2 regions of the Cupriavidus sp. genome follow, and region 2 is predicted to be linked to the other one. Evidence: riboswitches for the same ligand, from Rfam matches in the RefSeq annotation. Region 2 holds a riboswitch; the other holds the start of a gene.
What was found. A riboswitch is a leader RNA that binds a small molecule or an ion and turns the genes downstream of it on or off. The one in region 2 is predicted to bind glycine.
Positions count from the first base shown of each region.

Region 1 (3,384 bases), on a different contig from region 2:
GCATTGCCGAGAAACGCGAACACTGATTCCCAAGATCCTCCAAGGAAACCCACATGACCCGCGAATCCACGCTTACCCCGTTCCAGTTGCTGCCGCACCTGCTGCCGGCCATCGACACCGAAACCTTCGTCAATATCCGCCGCCAGATCCATGCGCAGCCCGAGCTTGGCTTTGAAGTTGGTGCCACCAGCAAGCTCGTGGCCACCTTGCTGGAAAGCTGGGGCTACGAAGTGCATACCGGTATCGGCAAGAGCGGTGTGGTGGGGCAACTCAAGGTCGGCAACGGCACGCGCCGGCTCGGAATCCGCGCCGACATGGACGCGCTGCCAATCGTCGAGGCCACGGGCCTGCCCTATGCCAGCAAGACGCACGGCCGCATGCATGCGTGCGGCCATGATGGCCATACCGCAATCCTGCTGGCGGCGGCCAAGGCTCTTGCCGATTCGCGCAGCTTCGACGGCACGCTGAACGTAATTTTCCAGCCCGACGAAGAGAACCTGTGCGGTGCGCGCGCAATGATCGAGGACGGCCTGTTCGAGCGCTTTCCATGCGATGCCATCTACGCGCTGCACAACATGCCCGGTGTGCCGGCCGGTTCGTTCCGCGTGCTGACGGGTCCGGTAAGCCTGTCGTCCGATGTGGCCGACATCACCATCCGGGGTGTAGGCGGGCACGGCGCGATGCCGCATCGCTCGAAGGACCCGATTGCCGCGTCTGCCGCCATCATCACGGCCTTGCAGACCGTGGTGGCGCGTAATGTGGCGCCCGACGATACGGCCGTGGTCTCGGTCGGCTTTATCCATGCCGGTGCCACGCACAACGTGATTCCCGAGGAAGTGAAGCTCGGCCTCAATATCCGCGCCGCGCGGCCTGAAACACGCGCGCTGGTGGAGGCACGCATTTTCGATATCGTGAGCCTGACGGCACAAGCCCATGGCGTGACCGCGCAGATCGACTATCGGCAACTGACGCCGCCGATGGTCAATGCCGAAGTCCCGACTGCGCTGGCCGCGGACGTCTGCAAGGAACTGGTTGGCGACGACCAGGTCGTGACCCAGGCACCGAAGGGCCTGAACGGCAGCGAGGATTTTGCGTGGATGCTCAATGCGGTGCCCGGCTGCTACCTGATCCTGGGCAATGGCGAGGGCGAGTTCGGCGGGTGCATGGTGCACAACCCCGGCTATGACTTCAACGACCAGGTGCTGCCACTGGGTGCCGCGGCATGGGTGCGGCTGGCGCAACGATTCCTGGTAGCCGCAGCCTGAAGATCTGTGGCATAGTTGTCACCGTTGTGTCCCGCGATATCGGGAGAGCCCGTGTCTGTCACCCGGCAGGCGCGGCGCCGAAGGAGCAACCGCCCCGGAAACTCTCAGGCAAAAGGACCGGTATCGCCAGTGCACTCTGAAGAACCCCGGCTTGTACGTCAGCCGGCGGTACCGAAGGAGCAAGCGATGCACGCGCAAGCCAGGTCTTGCGCGCTGCGCGCGAATCTCTCAGGTCAAGGACAGAGGGGGCGTCCGCGAAGCGCATGGTGCGCCGTGGACTGCCATCCCATGACGTCCTGGAAGACCTTCTCATGAAATCCATTGCAGTGATTGGCGGCGGGATTACCGGCGTCACGACCGCTTACGCTCTCGCCAAGCGCGGGTTCTCCGTCACGCTGTTCGAACGCCATCGCTATGCGGCGATGGAAACGTCGTTTGCCAACGGCGGGCAATTGTCGGCATCGAATGCCGAAGTCTGGACGCACTGGTCCACGCTGGCCAAGGGCATCAAGTGGATGCTGCGCAACGATGCGCCGCTGCTGGTCAACCCGCGTCCGAGCTGGCACAAGCTGAGCTGGTTTGCCGAGTTCATCGCGTCGATGCCGCACTATCGCGCCAACACGGTCGAAACCGCACGGCTGGCCATTGCCGCGCGGCAGCACCTGTTCGCGTGGGCCGATGCCGAAGGCATCGACTTCGATCTGAAGCGGCGCGGCATCCTGCATATCTATCGCAACAAGGCCGGCTTCGATCATGCGGGTAGCGTGTCGAAACTGCTGGCCGAGGGCGGCCTGGAACGCCGCGCGGTCACGCCCGACGAGATGCGTGCGATCGAGCCGACGCTGGCCGGGCAGTACTACGGTGGCTACTTCACCGAGAGCGACTCGACGGGCGACATCCACAAATTCACCAACGGCCTGGCAGTTGCGATCCGTCGCCTGGAAGTGCAGACGCTTTACAACCAGGATGTGCGCTCGGTATCGACGACGGGCCGCCGCGCCACGGTCGTGTCCGCGGAAGACGGCCTGCCCGCCTCACACGAGTTCGATGGCGTGGTGGTCTGTGCGGGCGTGGCCAGTCGCACCTTCGCACAGCAACTGGGCGATCGCGTGAACATCTATCCCGTCAAGGGCTACTCGATCACCGTGAACCTGAACGACGCCGAAAGCCAGGCCAGCGCGCCCGTGGTGAGCCTGCTCGACGATGAAACCAAGCTCGTGACCAGCCGCCTGGGTGTGGACCGCTTCCGCGTGGCCGGCACGGCCGAATTCAACGGCATCAATCGCGATATTCGCGCGGACCGGATTCGTCCGCTGATCGACTGGGTGCACGCATGCTTCCCCGGCGTGAGCACGCGCAACGTAGTGCCCTGGGCAGGGCTGCGTCCCATGATGCCAAACATGATGCCGCGCGTAGGACGTGGCCATGCGGCAAACGTGTTCTACAACACCGGGCATGGGCATCTGGGCTGGACGCTGTCGGCCGTTACGGCGGAGATGGTCGGGGATGTCGTGCGGCAGTCGGCGGCGCAGGAGGATGGGCGCGTGGTGGTTGGTGGTGGTGCGCAAGGAGTGAGGGCTGGGGCAGCTTGACGCGCCCTGCCCTCTCCCCCGCCCCTCTCCCGCTCGCGGGAGAGGGCCAGCGCATCAATAACCGACCGCGCTGAACTGCCCTTTCTGGGCCTTATAAATGAAAAAGCCCCGCTCGTTGAGCGGGGCTTTCGAATTGGTGCCCAGAAGAGGACTCGAACCTCCACAGTGTTGCCACCGCTAGGACCTGAACCTAGTGCGTCTACCAATTCCGCCATCTGGGCTTCGTTTCGCTGCATTACTGCTGCGACGCGAGCCGCGAATTCTACAGAAGCTTTGGGAATTTGCAAGCCCTTTCTTGCAGCAACTGCGGATCAGCTATTCAAACCCCAAGATACACGCTGCCGTCGAGCACGTAGCGGTTGCGGCCGGCACGTTTGGCACGGTACATCGCACTGTCCGCGCGGTGCAGCAATGGCTCAAGGCGCGGCGCTTCCGGCACCGCGCATACCGCGCCCACGCTGATCGTGACGAAGGGCTGCACCGGCGTGCCATGGTGGGAAATGCCAAGCTCCCGTACCGCTGCCACC
Region 1 is NZ_DBHKYV010000004.1:209,542-212,925, reverse strand. It holds gene ACO550_RS09480 (MFS transporter) at 1-26, shown strand, start outside; gene ACO550_RS09475 (amidohydrolase) at 54-1,265, shown strand; glycine riboswitch at 1,296-1,395, shown strand; glycine riboswitch at 1,396-1,518, shown strand; gene ACO550_RS09470 (D-amino acid dehydrogenase) at 1,529-2,857, shown strand; tRNA gene ACO550_RS09465 (tRNA-Leu) at 2,992-3,078, opposite strand; gene ACO550_RS09460 (GGDEF domain-containing protein) at 3,177-3,384, opposite strand, start outside.
Region 1: another riboswitch for glycine. It lies ahead of ACO550_RS09470 (D-amino acid dehydrogenase); the one in region 2 lies ahead of gcvT (glycine cleavage system aminomethyltransferase GcvT).

Region 2 (3,384 bases):
GTTGTCGAGCGTGGCACCGCGCCAGCCATAGATGGCCTGGTCGTCGTCACCCACCGCGGTGAACGCCGGTGCGCGCAAATGCGAGCCGCCTGCCAACAGCTTCAGCAGTTGATACTGGCAGGCGTTGGTGTCCTGGTATTCGTCGACCAGGAAATAGCGCAGCCGGTTCTGCCATTTCAGTCGCACCGCTTCATCGCGCGCGAACAGTTCGGCGGGCAGGCGGATCAGGTCGTCGAAATCCACCGCCTGGTAGGCATGCAGCGTGGCCACGTAGTTGCGATACACCATGGCCGCCTGGTGCTCATCGGCGTTGGCCGCCTGCGCGAGCGCCGTCTCGGGATCGACCATGCCGTTCTTCCACAGCGAGATGGTGCCCTGCACACTGCGGATCAGCTTCTTGTCGGTGGTGCCCAGTTGCTCCTGCACCAGACCGAAGCAGTCGTCCGAATCCATGATCGAGAACTGCGGCTTCAACCCGACATGCTCGGCTTCCATGCGCAAGATTTGCACGCCGAGCGAGTGAAACGTACAAACGGTCAGCTGCTTGAGTGGAATGCGCTTCCCTTCGCGCGTGGTCTTGCCCTCCATGAGCTTGCCAATGCGCTCCTGCATTTCCTTGGCCGCCTTGTTGGTGAAGGTCACCGCCGCAATGTGACGTGGCTCGAACCCCTTGTCCTCGATCAGGTGGGCAATTTTCTGCGTGATCACGCGCGTCTTGCCGGAGCCGGCGCCCGCCAGCACAAGGCAGGGGCCGTCCAGGTAGCGGACGGCTTCGGATTGCGCGGCGTTGAGTCCGTGGGTCATGAGGCAGGGAATGAAACCGGCGAGAGGGCGAAAAGCGCACGCGGCAGGCGTGTCGCGAAAGGCGTCGATGTTAACACGCGCTCAAGCCCGCGGCAGGCTTGTCCGGCGGTGTCCGACAGCAGGCGTTTCACGACGGTAACAATCGTAAAGCGACCGCACCCGGGGCATGGAGCTTGCCTCTTATCGATCACGACCGCCCGGTTCAGGCGCGCTGCGCCACCGTCACGGGAGACAACTTCAACACATCGGAAACGATGACATCGATGACCTCAAGGAGCCCATCATGAAAACAGTTCGCACGCTTTCAAAAGTGGCGCTGATCGGCGTGACGCTGGTGACCTTTGCCGGTTGCGCCGACATGACCCCGAAACAACGGAATACGGCAATCGGCGCGGGTGCGGGTGCGCTGGGCGGCGCCGTACTGACCGACGGTAGCGCGCTGGGTACGCTGGGCGGTGCGGCCGTGGGTGGCGTGGTCGGTAACGTGGTGACGAAGGACCGCCGCTAGCCGGCCGGGGGTCCGGTGATCAATGCCGGGGGCGAGACCGGCTGCCCGCGTTTGACAAAGGCAGACCGGTCCCGTACATTCTCGCGCATCCGGCCGGGAGAGCGCGCAGTCATTGCGCCGCCGAAGGGGAACTACCCAAAAACTCTCAGGCACCATGGACCGACCGGATCGGCATGCAACATGCACACAATGCATGCCGCACTCTGGAGAGCGACATCCGCCGCTGCTGAATGCAGGGTGAGCATGTCCACCGAAGGGGCGCACGAAGCGCAAGCTTTGTAATCTCTCAGGTATCGAGGACAGAGGGGTCATCCGCCGCAGCGGATTGGTTGCACATTGGTGCGGCCGAGCGTTGCGGCGGATGACCCTTTTTTCGTTTTCGATCCGAGGATACCCATGACGCTCCAGGCCACGCCCCTCAACGCTATCCACCGCGCCCTCGGCGCCCGTATGGTCGACTTCGGCGGCTGGGACATGCCGGTCAACTACGGCTCGCAGATCGAGGAACACAATGCCGTGCGCGCCGATGCCGGCATGTTCGACGTCTCGCACATGTGCGTGGTGGACCTTCATGGCGCCAACACACGTGCTTTCCTGCGCGGCCTGCTGGCCAACAATGTGGACAAGCTGCAAACACCGGGCAAGGCACTGTATTCGTGCATGCTCGATGAAAAAGGCGGCGTGATCGACGACCTGATCGTCTACTTCTTTGCCGAGGACCATTTCCGCCTGGTGGTGAATGCCAGCACGGCCGTCGGCGATCTCGAATGGATCGTGACGCGCAATGCCGCCACCGGCAGCGGCGTGACCATCACCCCGCGCCGCGGCGATGTGGCGCCGGCCGGCGCCGGCAAGCTGGCCATCGTGGCCGTGCAAGGCCCGAATGCGCGCGCCAAGGTCTATCAGGCGTTCCCGTCCACCCAGCCCGCCGAGGCGCTGAAGCCGTTCAATGCGCTCGTCGTGCAGGACCCCGGCATGGGCGAACTGATGGTGGCGCGTACCGGCTATACCGGTGAAGACGGTTTCGAGCTGGTGGTGCCCGCCGAGAACGTCGCCGGGATCTGGGAAAAGCTGTCCGCCGCGGGCGTACGCCCTGCCGGCCTGGGCGCACGCGACACGCTGCGCCTGGAAGCCGGCATGAACCTGTATGGCCAGGACATGGATATTCACACCTCGCCGCTCGACGCGGGCCTGTCCTGGACCGTGGACCTGCAAAGCGAGCGCGATTTCGTCGGCAAGGCCGCATTGCAGCAAGACGGACAACGCAAGACTTTCGCGGGCCTGATCCTGCGCGACAAGGGTGGCGTGCTGCGCGCGCACCAGAAGGTCATTACCGCAGCCGGCGACGGCGAGATCACCAGCGGCACGTTCAGCCCGTCGCTGCAACTGTCGATCGCTTTTGCCAGCCTGCCCCGCGAGATCACGCCCGGTACCGACGTCCAGGTCGAGATTCGCGACCGCAAACTGACCGCGACTGTGGTTAAACTGCCGTTTGTGCGCAATGGCAAGGCACTCGTGAGCTGAGGCATCGCCCGGCTTCACAACAACGGTCGCCCTTTCACCCGTCCGCTCGAGCCCACATGCTGCGGCGGGTGCTTGAAACAAGAAACACACTGTATCCCGGAGAACCTCATGAATTTCCCCGCTGACCTGAAGTACACCGAGTCGCACGAATGGGTGCGCGTCGAATCCGACGGCACGCTGACGATCGGCATCACCGACCACGCGCAGGACGCGCTGGGCGACATCGTATTCCTGGAACTGCCTGAAGTGGGCAAGTCGGTCGGCGCTGGCGACGCGCTGGCCGTGGTGGAGTCCGTCAAGGCGGCTTCCGACATCTACGCGCCGGTAGCCGGCGAAGTGATCGCCGTCAACGACGCCGCCTCGGCTGCGCCGGAATCGGTCAACGCCAACGCATTCGATGCATGGCTGTTCAAGCTCAAGCCGGCCAACGGCGACGATGTGAACGGCCTGATGAACGTCGACGCCTACAAGGCCAGCGTCGGCGCCTGATTGCGCTGACTGTTTGATGCCGCGCGCGGCGGCCAGGCTGACCACCTGCCGCCGCGTGC
Region 2 is NZ_DBHKYV010000012.1:118,231-121,614, forward strand. It holds gene ACO550_RS17035 (UvrD-helicase domain-containing protein) at 1-804, opposite strand, end outside; gene ACO550_RS17040 (YMGG-like glycine zipper-containing protein) at 1,088-1,312, shown strand; glycine riboswitch at 1,397-1,484, shown strand; glycine riboswitch at 1,506-1,625, shown strand; gene gcvT (glycine cleavage system aminomethyltransferase GcvT) at 1,709-2,836, shown strand; gene gcvH (glycine cleavage system protein GcvH) at 2,945-3,325, shown strand.